3 regions of the Kitasatospora sp. NPDC001539 genome follow, and region 2 is predicted to be linked to each of the others. Evidence: predicted binding sites of a transcription regulator. Region 2 holds the regulator's gene; each other region holds the start of a gene.
The links. The regulator HspR, encoded in region 2, represses chaperone genes until heat shock. The targets are predictions, from matches to a motif close to TTGAGNNNNNNNNNCTCAA.
Positions count from the first base shown of each region.

Region 1: a site for HspR is predicted at 2,573-2,591, ahead of clpB (ATP-dependent chaperone ClpB). Genes of this name have one in related genera too.
Region 3: a site for HspR is predicted at 1,061-1,079, ahead of lon (endopeptidase La). Genes of this name have one in related genera too.

Region 1 is NZ_JBEPAK010000201.1:7,545-11,684, forward strand. It holds gene clpB (ATP-dependent chaperone ClpB) at 1-2,515, opposite strand, end outside; partial or broken gene ABT247_RS25515 (LysR family transcriptional regulator) at 2,789-3,685, opposite strand; gene ABT247_RS25520 (TDT family transporter) at 3,757-4,140, shown strand, end outside.
Region 2 is NZ_JBEPAK010000104.1:2,946-7,085, reverse strand. It holds gene grpE (nucleotide exchange factor GrpE) at 1-572, shown strand, start outside; gene dnaJ (molecular chaperone DnaJ) at 796-1,941, shown strand; gene ABT247_RS17830 (heat shock protein transcriptional repressor HspR) at 1,949-2,476, shown strand; gene ABT247_RS17825 (helix-turn-helix domain-containing protein) at 2,686-3,678, shown strand.
Region 3 is NZ_JBEPAK010000152.1:1,429-5,568, reverse strand. It holds gene ABT247_RS22305 (rhomboid-like protein) at 1-765, shown strand, start outside; gene lon (endopeptidase La) at 1,102-3,498, shown strand; gene ABT247_RS22295 (GtrA family protein) at 3,563-4,138, shown strand; gene ABT247_RS22290 (ROK family transcriptional regulator) at 4,135-4,140, shown strand, end outside.

The sequences.
Region 1 (4,140 bases), on a different contig from region 2:
GGGCCAGCTGGTCGCCGATCGCGGACTGCACCAGCCGGCGCAGCGGGCGGGCGCCGTACGCCGGGTCGTACCCGGTGAGCGCCAGCCAGTCGCGGGCGGCCTCGGAGACGTCCAGGGTGAGCCGCCGCTCGCGCAGCCGCTCGCCGAGGTGGGCCACCTGGAGGTCGACGATCCGGCTGAGCTCGGCGGTGCCCAGCGGGTCGAAGACCACGATGTCGTCCAGCCGGTTGAGGAACTCCGGCTTGAAGGTGAGCCGGACGGTGTCCAGCACCAGGGCCTTCTTCCGGTCCTCCGGGGTGGCCGGGTCGACCAGGTACTGGCTGCCCAGGTTGGAGGTGAGGATCAGGATGGCGTTGCGGAAGTCCACCGTGCGGCCCTGGCCGTCGGTGAGCCGGCCGTCGTCCAGCACCTGGAGCAGGACGTCGAAGACCTCCGGGTGCGCCTTCTCCACCTCGTCCAGCAGCACCACGCTGTACGGACGGCGGCGGACCGCCTCGGTGAGCTGGCCGCCCTCCTCGTAGCCGACGTAGCCGGGCGGGGCGCCGACCAGGCGGGCGACGGAGTGCTTCTCGCCGTACTCGCTCATGTCGATCCGGACCATCGCCCGCTCGTCGTCGAACAGGAAGTCGGCCAGGGCCTTGGCGAGTTCGGTCTTGCCGACACCGGTCGGGCCGAGGAACAGGAACGAGCCGGTCGGGCGGTCCGGATCGGCGATGCCCGAGCGGGTGCGGCGCACCGCGTCCGAGACCGCCTGCACGGCCTGCTTCTGGCCGATCAGGCGGCGACCCAACTCCTCCTCCATGCGCAGGAGTTTGGCGCTCTCGCCCTCCAGCAGGCGGCCGGCCGGGATGCCCGTCCAGGAGGCCACCACGTCGGCCACGTCGTCCGGGCCGACCTCCTCCTTGACCATCGAGGCCGAGGCGGCCCCGGGCTCGTCGTCGGCGGTCGCGGCGCGCTCCTGGGCGTCCGCGAGCTCCTTCTCGGCGGCCGGGATCTCGGCGTACATCAACTTGGACGCCCGCTCGAAGTCGCCGTCCCGCTGGGCGCGTTCGAGGGCGCCCTGCAGTTCGTCCAGCCGCTCCTTGAGCTCGCCGACCCGGTTGAGGCTCTTCTTCTCCTGCTCCCAGCGCGCCGTCAGCACGCTCAACTGCTCGTTCCGGTCGGCGAGGTCGCGCCGCAGCCGGGCCAGCCGGTCGACCGAGGCCGGGTCGGACTCCTTCTCCAGGGCCAGCTCCTCCATCCGCAACCGGTCCACGGCGCGCTGGAGTTCGTCGATCTCGACCGGGGAGGAGTCGATCTCCATCCGGAGCCGGGAGGCTGCCTCGTCGACCAGGTCGATGGCCTTGTCGGGCAGGAAGCGGGAGGTGATGTAGCGGTTGGACAGGGTGGCGGCCGCGACCAGGGCGGCGTCCGAGATCTGCACCTTGTGGTGCGCCTCGTACCGGCCCTTGAGCCCGCGCAGGATGGCGATCGAGTCCTCCACGCTGGGCTCGCCGACCAGCACCTGCTGGAAGCGGCGCTCCAGGGCCGGGTCCTTCTCGATCCGCTCGCGGTACTCGTCCAGCGTGGTCGCGCCGACCATCCGCAGCTCGCCGCGGGCCAGCATCGGCTTGAGCATGTTGCCCGCGTCCATCGCGGAGTCCCCGCCGGCGCCCGCGCCGACCACGGTGTGCAGTTCGTCGATGAAGGTGACGACCTGGCCGTCGGAGGACTTGATGTCGTTCAGGACGGCCTTCAGCCGCTCCTCGAACTCACCGCGGAACTTGGCCCCGGCCACCATCGCGCCGAGGTCCAGCGCGACCAGTCGCTTGCCGCGCAGCGACTCCGGCACGTCGCCGGCCACGATGCGCTGGGCCAGGCCCTCGACCACGGCGGTCTTGCCGACACCGGGCTCGCCGATCAGCACCGGGTTGTTCTTGGTCCGGCGGGAGAGCACCTGGACGACCCGGCGGATCTCGTGGTCACGGCCGATCACCGGGTCGAGCTTGCCGTCCCGGGCGGCCTGGGTGAGGTCGGTGCCGTACTTCTCCAGCGCCTTGTAGGTGCCCTCGGGGTCCGGCGAGGTGACCCGGCCGCTGCCCCGGACGTCCTTGAAGGCGGCGAGCAGCGCCTTGGGCGTCGCGCCGTGCCGCACCAGCAGCTCGGCCACCGGGCCGCCCTCGGCGGCCAGGCCGACCATCAGGTGCTCGGTGGAGACGTACTGGTCGTCCAGGTCGTCCGCGCGCCGGCCGGCCTCGGTGAGCACCGCCAGGGTGTCCCGGGCGAGCTGGGGAGCGGCCACCGTCGAGCCCATCGCGCTGGGCAGGGCGGTGAGTTGGCGGCGCGCCTCGGCGTCGATCCGGCCGGCGTCCGCCCCGACCGCCTCCAGCAGGGGCCGGGCGATGCCCTCGGGCTGCTCCAGCATGGCGATCAGGATGTGCACCGGCCTGACGTCCGGGTTGCCGGCTGCGCCCGCCTGCCGGATCGCGGCGGACAGGGCGTCCTGCGTCTTGGTGGTGAACTTGCTGGCGTCCACTGCTGGGGGATCCTCCCTCGTCGTCCTTCACTGCTGCTGGCTACAGCATGCACTAAGTTGAGTCTATTCCGCTCAACTTTCCCCGCGGTACTCCGGCCCGCCGTCCGACCCGCCCTCCGGCCCGCCGTCCGACCCGCCCTCCGGCCGGTCGTCCGCCCGGTCCGCCGGCCGGTCTTCCGTCCGGTCCGTCCGCCGGTCGTCCGCCCGGCCCTCCCCCGGCGTGGTTCTTCCCAGGGCCCGGACCTTGCGCTTCAAGGTCGGGCCGTTCGCCCGCCGGGTCAGCCCCAGTAGCTCCCGGGCCGGCCCGCCCGGCCGGTGTCCGGCCGGCCAGACCGCGCGCAGCGGCCGCCGCAGGTCCAGCTCCTCCGCCAGCGGGACCTCGACCAGCCGCCGGGTGGTCAGCTCCTCCACCACCGCGAGCTCGCTCAGGCAGACCGGCCCCGCGCCGGTCATCGCCGCCGCCTTCAGTGCGGTGGACGAGGCCAGCTCCAACCGGGGCCGCACGGCGCCCCCGTACGGGGTCAGCGCCATCTCCAGCACCTCCCGGGTGCCCGAGCCGGGCTCGCGCAGCACCAGCGGGGTGGCCGCCAGCTCCGCCCCGGTCAGCGGGGTGCGCCGACGTGCCCACGGGTGGCCCGGGGCCACCACGACCACCAGCCGGTCCGCCGCGACCACCGCGCCGGCCAGCCCCGGCGGGGTGGAGGGGCCCTCGACGAAGCCGAGGTCGGCCTCCCCGGCCAGCACGTGCCCGGCGACCTCCGCCGAGTTCGCCGTCCGCAGCGTCACCGCCGTCCCCGGACTGGCCTCGGCGAGCGCCAGCAGCCAGCCCGGCATCAGGTACTCCGCGACGGTCAGGCTGGCCACCACCCGCAGCTTGGCGTCCCGCCGCTCGCGCAGCGCGTCGATCCCGGCGTCCAGCGCCTGTGCCGCCTCCACCACCTGCCTGGCCCACTCGACCACCAGCCGGCCCGCGTCGGTCGGCCGGCTGCCCCGCGGCGAGCGCTCCAGCAGCGGCACGCCGATCTGCCGCTCCATGCCCTTGATCCGGGCGCTGGCCGTCGGCTGGCTGACGCCCAGCTCGGCCGCGGCCCGTCCGACGCTGCCCAGCCGGGCCACCGCGAGCAGCAGTTCCAGGGCACCGAGCTCGGGGACGCGCGGGGAGAGAGCCATAGGTCCAGCCTATGCCCCCATAGAAACCGCGGCGCTACCGGCGGCCGGGCCGCCCGGGCAGGGTGTTGTCCATGTCCACCTCGGCCGCCGTCCGCCCGCTCACCCGCCCCGCCGCCCGTACCCGGGCCGCCCGGTTCGACCTCTCCCGACTGGGCCCCAACTGGTACGCCACCGTGATGGGCACCGCGATCGTCGCCAACGGCGCCGCGGCCCTGCCGGTACGCCTGCCCGGGCTGATCGGCTTCGGCGAGGTGATGTGGGCGCTCGGACTGACCGCCCTGCTGGTGCTGGCCGCGGCCCGGCTGGTCCACCTCACCCGGCACCGTGCGGCGGCCCGGGCCCAGTTGCTGGACGAGCCGGCCACCGCCGTCTTCTACGGTTGCCCGCCGATGGCGCTGCTGGCGGTCGGGCTCGGCACCCTGACGCTCGGCTCCCGGGTCATCGGCACCGGCCCG
Region 2 (4,140 bases):
AGGAAGCCGTGATCAAGGCGGCCGAGGAAGCCGCCTCGGCGGGTGCGGGCGAGGGCTCCGACGAGCTCGCCACGGCCAAGCGCGAGCTGGCCGAGCGCACCGGGGACCTGCAGCGGCTGCAGGCCGAGTACCAGAACTACCGCAAGCGGGTCGAGCGCGACCGGCTGACCGTCCGCGAGATCGCGGTCTCCAACATCCTGGAGTCCCTGATCCCCGTCCTGGACGACATCGGCCGCGCCCGCGAGCACGGCGAGGTGACGGGCGGCTTCAAGTCCGTCGCCGAGTCCCTGGAGACGGTCGTCGCCAAGCTGGGCCTCCAGCAGTTCGGCAAGGAGGGCGAGCCCTTCGACCCGACGCAGCACGAGGCACTGATGCACAGCTACTCCTCGGACGTCACCGTGGACACCTGTGTGCAGATCCTCCAGCCCGGCTACCGCATCGGCGAGCGGATCATCCGCCCCGCCATGGTCGCCGTCGCGGAGCCCCAGCCGGGCACCCAGACGACGTCCGCCCCGGACGCCGAGGCGAAGCCCGCCGACACGGACGAGTCCGACGGTGGCTCGGACAGCTGACAACCTGTGACAGCTGACAACCAGTGCGCTGCGGAGTCGAACGCCGGCAAGTCGAGCGGCCGGCTCCGCAGCGCGCTGTCAACGGCTCTTCTTCCAGCGGCTGTTGACAGCACAGTGACGATGGACATCGGGAGGTGGCGGGAGCCGTGAGCGAGCGCAGCGAGCGAACCATCCAGGGGTGCGCGGACCGCTCAGCGGCTGCCGGGCGCAGCGAGGTGGGCGCATGAGCGGCAAGGACTTCGTCGAGAAGGACTACTACAAGGTCCTCGGCGTGCCCAAGGACGCCACCGCCGCCGAGATCAAGAAGACGTACCGCAAGCTGGCGCGCGAGTTCCACCCGGACGCGAACAAGGGCGACGCCAAGGCCGAGGAGCGCTTCAAGGACATCTCCGAGGCGTACGACGTCCTCTCCGACGACAAGCGCCGCAAGGAGTACGACGAGGCCCGCAGCCTCTTCGCCAACGGCGGCTTCCGCACCGGCGGCCCCGGCACCGGCAGCTACGGCTTCGACTTCGGCGACCTCTTCAGCGGCAGCCAGGGCGGCGGCGGCCTCGGCGACGTCTTCGGCGGCCTCTTCAACCGGGGCGGCGCCCGGCAGGCCCAGCCCCGGCGCGGTGCCGACGTCGAGACCGAGGTGACGCTCTCCTTCGAGGAGGCGGTCGACGGCGCGACCGTGCCGCTGCGGATGACCAGCCAGGCCCCCTGCCGGACCTGCAACGGCACCGGCGCCAAGTCCGGCACCACCCCGCGGGTCTGCCCGACCTGCGTCGGCGCCGGCACCGTCAGCCGCGGCCAGGGCGCCTTCGCGCTCTCCGAGCCGTGCAAGGACTGCCGCGGTCGCGGCATGATCGTCGACGACCCGTGCACCGACTGCCACGGCAGCGGCCGGGCCAGCTCGGCCCGCACCATGCAGGTCCGCATCCCGGCCGGTGTCCAGGCCGACCAGCGGATCCGGCTCAAGGGCAAGGGCGCCCAGGGCGAGCGCGGCGGCCAGCCCGGCGACCTCTACGTCACCGTGCACGTCGAGCCGCACCCGGTCTTCGGGCGCAAGGGCGACAACCTGACCGTCACCGTCCCGGTCACCTTCCCCGAGGCCGCCCTCGGCGCGACCATCGAGGTGCCCACCCTCGGCGGCCCCACCGTCAAGCTCAAGCTGCCCCCGGGCAGCGCCAACGGTCTCACCATGCGCGCCCGCGGCAAGGGCGCCACCCGCAAGGACGGCACCCGAGGCGACCTCCTCGTCACCGTCGAGGTCGTGGTGCCGCAGCACGTCACCGGCGACGCGCTGAACGCCCTCGAGCAGTACCGCGAGGCCACCGCCTCCGACGACCCACGAGCCGCCCTGTTCCGGGCGGCGAAGGGAGCGTGACGACCAGATGAACCCCGACTCGATGACACCCGACAGCCCGATCGGCCCCGGGCTCGGCGAGGGCCTGCCCGGCGACGGCCCCCGCCGCACCCGGCGCGCCGCCACCGCGCCGCCGCAGTACGTGCTCACCGAGGACACCCCGGTGTACGTCATCTCGGTGGCCGCCGAGCTGTCCGGCCTGCACCCGCAGACCCTGCGCCAGTACGACCGCCTCGGCCTGGTCAGCCCCGACCGCACCGCCGGTCGCGGCCGCCGCTACTCCGCCCGCGACATCCAGCAGTTGCGGGAGGTCCAGCGGCTCTCGCAGGACGAGGGCATCAACCTGGCCGGCATCAAGCGGATCATCGAGCTGGAGAACCAGGTCGCCGCCCTCCAGTCCCGCATCACCGAACTGGTCGACTCCCTCGAGGGCGCCGCCGCCGCGCTCCAGCAGCGCGAGGCCGCCGTCCACGCGTCCTACCGCCGCGACCTCGTCCCGTACCAGCCCCCCACCCCGCAGTCCAGCGCCCTCGTCGTCTGGCGCCCCAAGCGCTGACCCGCGGGCCCGCCTGCTCCGCCAGCCGCCGGCTCCCTCCTGTTCGGGGGGTGCCGGCGGCTGGCGTGTGGTGAGAGAGTGCTGCGGCAAGGGGGGCGATCGCCACCTGGGACGACTCCGACCGGATCCTGCAAGCCGCATAAGATCCTTGCTGCAGTAGCCATCCGTCGCGTTGACTAACTTGTCCGGTCAACACAGGGAGACCAAGAATGAGTGGGCGAGAAGGAGCAGGTGCCGCGCCAGGCGGACTCCGCGTCCTGTCGGAGGATGCCCGCACGCTCTATCTGAAGGCCGTGAGCGAGAGCGGTCGGCTGAGCCGGAATGCCTGCGATTCCGGCGAGGATTCCGCCCTCCAGGAGTTGCTGGACCTCGGGCTGCTAATTCTCGACAACGAAGAGCCGGACGCCTATTTCGCCGTCGACCCGACACAGCTGTCGGCAAGCCTGAGTTCGACGTGGCAACGGCAGGCGCTCGACCTTCTGTCCCGCGCGGTGGCGTTGCCGACGGAGCTCAGCGAACTCGCCGAGGCTTTCCACGCACCGAACCAATCCGGCGGTCCCATCGAATACGTCCGGGGCCGCGCCCTGATCAATCAACGGCTCCAGCAATCCGCGGCCAGCGGATGGACGGAGGGACTCGCCATGCAACCGGGCGGACCGCGCCCGGCCGAGTTGCTGACCGCATTCCTGGACCGCGATCTCGACATGCTCCGGCACGGCGCGTCGATGCGGACGATCTACCACGCGAGCACCCGCTACCACCAGCCGACCAGGGACTACGTGGCCCAGCTGGCGAAGGCCGGTTGGCAGTTCCGCACCCTCGACGAGCCGTACACCAGGCTGATCGTGGTCGATCGGAAGCTGGCGGTGATTCCCGTGGCGGGCGACACCATCGCCGCCTTCATCTACGACCCCGCCGTCATCAACTTCCTCGCCGAGGAGGTCTTCGAGCGGAGCTGGAACAGGGCGCTCGAGTTCGAGGGGGACCGCACGGTCCCGCGTCAGGTCGTGTCGCAACTCCGGCAGACCATCATCGAGCTCCTGCTCTCCGGAACGAACCACCGCGTCATAGCGCGGCGGCTCGGCATCAGTGAGCGGACGCTCGCCCGGCATATCGCCGAGATGAGGGAGGACTACAACGTCGACTCCCTCTTCCAACTCGGCTATGTGCTAGGCCGCTCCCCGCGAGAAGAAGACGCGTAGGAAACGCTCCCTCAAAGGAGCGGCTTTTCCAGCACCTCGGCCGGGCCGTCAGTGCGGCACGGACTCACCCTCAGGTCCCGATGCCCCAACCGGCCAGGCCTCACCAGTGGATGTCGTCGCTCACCGAAACCGCCGCGGTCGTGGAGACGCCGGCCTGCTCGCTGCCGACAACAGCCTGAACCCCAGCCAGCACAGCCGCGCCGAGGACAACCGAAAGCGCAACCGTGCGGACGAGTCGGTACATAGGGGACACGGACCCACCCCTCCTTCTCTCAAGAGCTCCGTGAGCTGGATCTAATAGCACTAGCGTCCACATGATGCCGCAGACCTCACAGCGGTGTCATCTCCCCGACTCCACAGAGAGCGTCATCTCTCTGCCAGTCATCCAGATGACAGGGCGGGACGCTGGACGGGGCTGCAACCGCTGATAGACGATCATTTCGTCCCCGATGGTGCGGCGAA
Region 3 (4,140 bases), on a different contig from region 2:
GGAATGCTCCGCCACGGCCTGCGCACCGGTGTCCTCGAGTGGCTGGTGGAACGGCTCCCGACGCCCCGGCGCAATCCCTTCACGCTCGGATATCTCGCCGTGGTGGGCGCCACCACGACCTTCGCGGGCCTGGCCGATCCGGAACTCGTCCAGCGGCTGCGGGAGGCGTCCAGTTCGGACGGCCACAACCTGCTCCAGCACCCCCTGCGCGCCCTGGCGCTGAGCGGGTTCTGGATCGCCGGGGACGTGTGGATGCCCTACCTGTGGGGCTTCGCCCTCACCCTGGCGCCGCTGGAGCGCAGGGTCGGGCCGGCCCGGGCGGCGGCGGTGTTCGCGATCGGGCACGTCACCGCGACGCTGCTCTCCCAGGGGGTGGTGATCGCCGCGGTGGAGACCGGGCGGATGGCGCCCGGGGCGATGCGCGACCTGGACATCGGGGTCAGCTACGGCGTGCTCGCCTGCCTCGGCGCGGTGTCCGGGCTGCTCCCGCGGCCCGCCCGGGTGCTGGCGCTGGGCGGTGCGGGTCTGATGATCGCCCAGCAGATCGCCGCCGAGAAGGACGTGGTCACCGCCGTGGGGCACCCGGCGGCGGTGCTCGCCGGGGTGGCGCTGTGGCGCTGGCTGCGCGGGGCGGAGCGGCGCCCGCCCCGGCCGCGCCCCCGGTCGGCGTCGGCGGCCGGGCCCGCCCCGTCCGTCCCCGCTCCCGCCGTCCCCACCGTCCCCGCCGCCGCGCCCGGCGGGGCGAGGCCGTCCGCCGCGCGCTGACCCGGACCGCCGGCCTTGCGCCGGCGCGGAGCGTCCACCGTGCGTTGCCGCGGGCCGTCCTCCGCGCGTTGGCGCGGACCCGTCCACCGCGCGCCGGGCGAGTGGTCCCGCCTTCGGGGGAACCCCTCGGGCCCGTTCTTGACGGCGCCCTCGGCCGGCTCCCCCTGCGGTCTCCGGCGGTGCTTCCGGCCGGCCATCGCACGGACTTTTGACGGAGCGTCCCGTCGCCCGTCCGGCGCCCTCCTCGTTCGCTCACGGCGAACAAAGTGTCGGGAACATCCGGCGCCCGTGAAGGCTTAGTCCCATCGACTCAACTTCACTGACTGGGGAGAGATCATGGCATCGACGTCCACTCCGCTCACCCTGCCCGTGCTGCCGCTCGACGACGAGGTCGTGCTCCCGGGCATGGTCGTTCCGCTGGACCTGAAGGACACCGAGGTGCGCGCCGCCGTCGAGGCCGCCCGCGCCGCGGCCGACGGCTCCGGCAAGCCGCAGGTCCTGCTGGTGCCGCGGGTGGACGGCTCCTACGCGGCGGTCGGCACGCTGGCCACGGTGGAGCAGGTCGGCCGCCTCGCTGACGGGGACCCGGCCGCCCTGGTGCGCGCCGTGCGCCGGGTCCGGATCGGGGCCGGCACCACCGGCCCGGGCGCCGCCCTCTGGGTGGAGACCACGCCGTTCCGGGAGTCCTCGGTCGGCATGCCGGTGGCCGGGCGGGCCGCCGAGCTGGTCAAGGAGTACAAGGCGCTGTCCACCCAGTGGCTGCGCAGGCGCGGCGCCTGGCAGATCGTCGACCGGGTGGCGCAGATCGAGGGCGTCGGCGAGCTCGCCGACAACATCGGCTACGCGCCCTTCGTCACCGCCGAGCAGAAGCTCAAGGTGCTGCTGGAGGCCGACCAGGTCGCCCGGCTGGAGTACGCGCTGACCCTGCTGCGCGACCACCTCGCCGAGGAGGAGGTCAACGACACCATCCGCAAGGACGTCGAGGAGGGCGTGGCCAAGCAGCAGAAGGAGTTCCTGCTCCGCCGGCAGCTGGAGGCCGTCCGCAAGGAGCTGGCCGAGCTGAACGGCGACCCGGCCGACGAGGAGGGCGACTACCGCGCCCGGGTGGAGGCCGCGGAGCTGCCCGAGAAGGTCCGCGAGGCCGCCCTCAAGGAGGTCGACAAGCTGGAGCGCGCGTCCGACCAGTCGCCCGAGGGCTCGTGGATCCGCACCTGGTTGGACACCGTCCTGGAGCTGCCCTGGAACGAGCGCACCGAGGACGCGTACGACATCGCCGCCGCCCGCGCCGTGCTGGACGCCGACCACGCCGGTCTGGCGGACGTCAAGGAGCGGATCGTCGAGTACCTGGCCGTCCGCAAGCGCCGGGCGGACCAGGGGCTCGGGCTGGTCGGCGGCCGCCGGGGCGGCGCGGTGCTGGCGCTGGTCGGCCCGCCCGGCGTCGGCAAGACCTCGCTCGGCGAGTCGGTGGCCCGCGCCATGGGCCGCCGGTTCGTCCGGGTCGCGCTCGGCGGCGTCCGGGACGAGGCCGAGATCCGCGGCCACCGGCGCACCTACGTCGGCGCGCTGCCCGGCCGTCTGGTGCGGGCGATCAAGGAGGCCGGCTCGATGAACCCGGTCGTCCTGCTCGACGAGATCGACAAGGTCGGCTCCGACTACCGGGGCGACCCGGCCGCCGCCCTGCTGGAGGTGCTGGACCCGGCGCAGAACCACACCTTCCGGGACCACTACCTGGAGGTCGAGCTCGACCTCTCCGACGTCGTCTTCCTCGCCACCGCCAACGTGCTGGAGGCCATCCCCGAGCCGCTGCTCGACCGGATGGAGCTGGTCCGGCTCGACGGCTACACCGAGGACGAGAAGGTCGTCATCGCCCGCGACCACCTGCTCCCGCGCCAGCTGGAGCGGGCCGGCCTCGGCAGCGAGCAGGTCACCGTGGCGGAGCAGGCGCTGCGCAAGCTCGCCGGGGAGTACACCCGGGAGGCGGGCGTACGGAACCTGGAGCGCTCGATCGCCCGGGTGCTGCGCAAGATCGCCGCACAGGCCGAGCTGGGCGAGCGCGAACTGCCCGCCGCGGTCGGCGCGGAGGACCTGCGCGCCCTGATCGGCCGGCCGCACCACGTGCCGGAGTCCGCCCAGGAGCCCGCCGAGCGGCGCACCGCCGTCCCCGGAGTGGCCACCGGCCTGGCGGTCACCGGCGCCGGCGGCGACGTCCTCTACATCGAGGCCTCGCTCGCGGACGCCGAGACCGGCGGCACCGGGCTGACCCTCACCGGGCAGCTGGGCGACGTGATGAAGGAGTCCGCGCACATCGCGCTCTCCTACCTGCGCTCGCGCGGCGCCGAGCTGGAACTGCCGGTCACCTCGCTGCGCGACCGCGGCGTGCACCTGCACATCCCGGCCGGGGCCATCCCCAAGGACGGGCCGAGCGCCGGCATCACCATGACCACGGCGCTGGCCTCGCTGCTCTCCGGCCGCAAGGTGCGCACCGACCTGGCGATGACGGGCGAGGTCTCGCTGACCGGGCGGGTGCTGCCGATCGGCGGGGTGAAGCAGAAGCTGCTCGCCGCCGACCGGGCCGGGGTCACCACGGTGATCATCCCCAAGCGCAACGAGGCCGACCTGGACGACGTGCCGGCCGAGGTGCTGGAGCGGCTCACCGTCCACCCGGTGTCGGACGTGCGGGAGGTGCTCGAGCTGGCCCTGGAGCCGGCCGAGGTGCTGGTCGCGGCCGCGTAGCCGCCGCCGCGGGCGGTTCGGCGCTCGTGGGGCCGACGGCATCTCCCCGTGCCACACTGCGGAGATGCCGTCCCCCACGCAGCGCGTCCTGGCCCGGGTGCCGGCCCGGCTGCGCCCGGCCCTGGTGCGGCACCGCCGGCTGGTGAAGTTCCTGCTGGTCGGCGCGGCCTGCTTCGTGCTCACCGTGGTGGTCGACTTCGAGCTCAAGTTCACCGTCCTGGAGCACAAGCCGGTGGTCGCCCTGACGGTGGCGACGGTGCTCGCCACCGTCGTCTCCTACCTGCTCAACCGCAGCTGGGCCTTCCGCGCCGCCGGGCGCGGGCGGGAGGCCCTGCTGTTCTTCCTGGTCAGCGCGGTGGCGATCGGCGTCAACGACCTGCCGCTGGTGTTCTCCCGGTACGCCCTGGACCTGCGCGAGCCGTACGTCGGCCCGCTCACCCAGGAGATCGCCGACTTCGTCAGCGGCATGGTCGTCGGGACGTTCGTCGCGATGCTGTTCCGCTTCTGGGCGATGCGCCGCTGGGTCTTCACCCGCTCCGTCGAGCGGGCGCGACCGGGCCCTCCCCCGGGGCCGGAGCCCGGTTACGCTGCACCCGGGATCCCGCAGGACGTTCCCCAGGACACGAGGTGGGGCGCATGAAC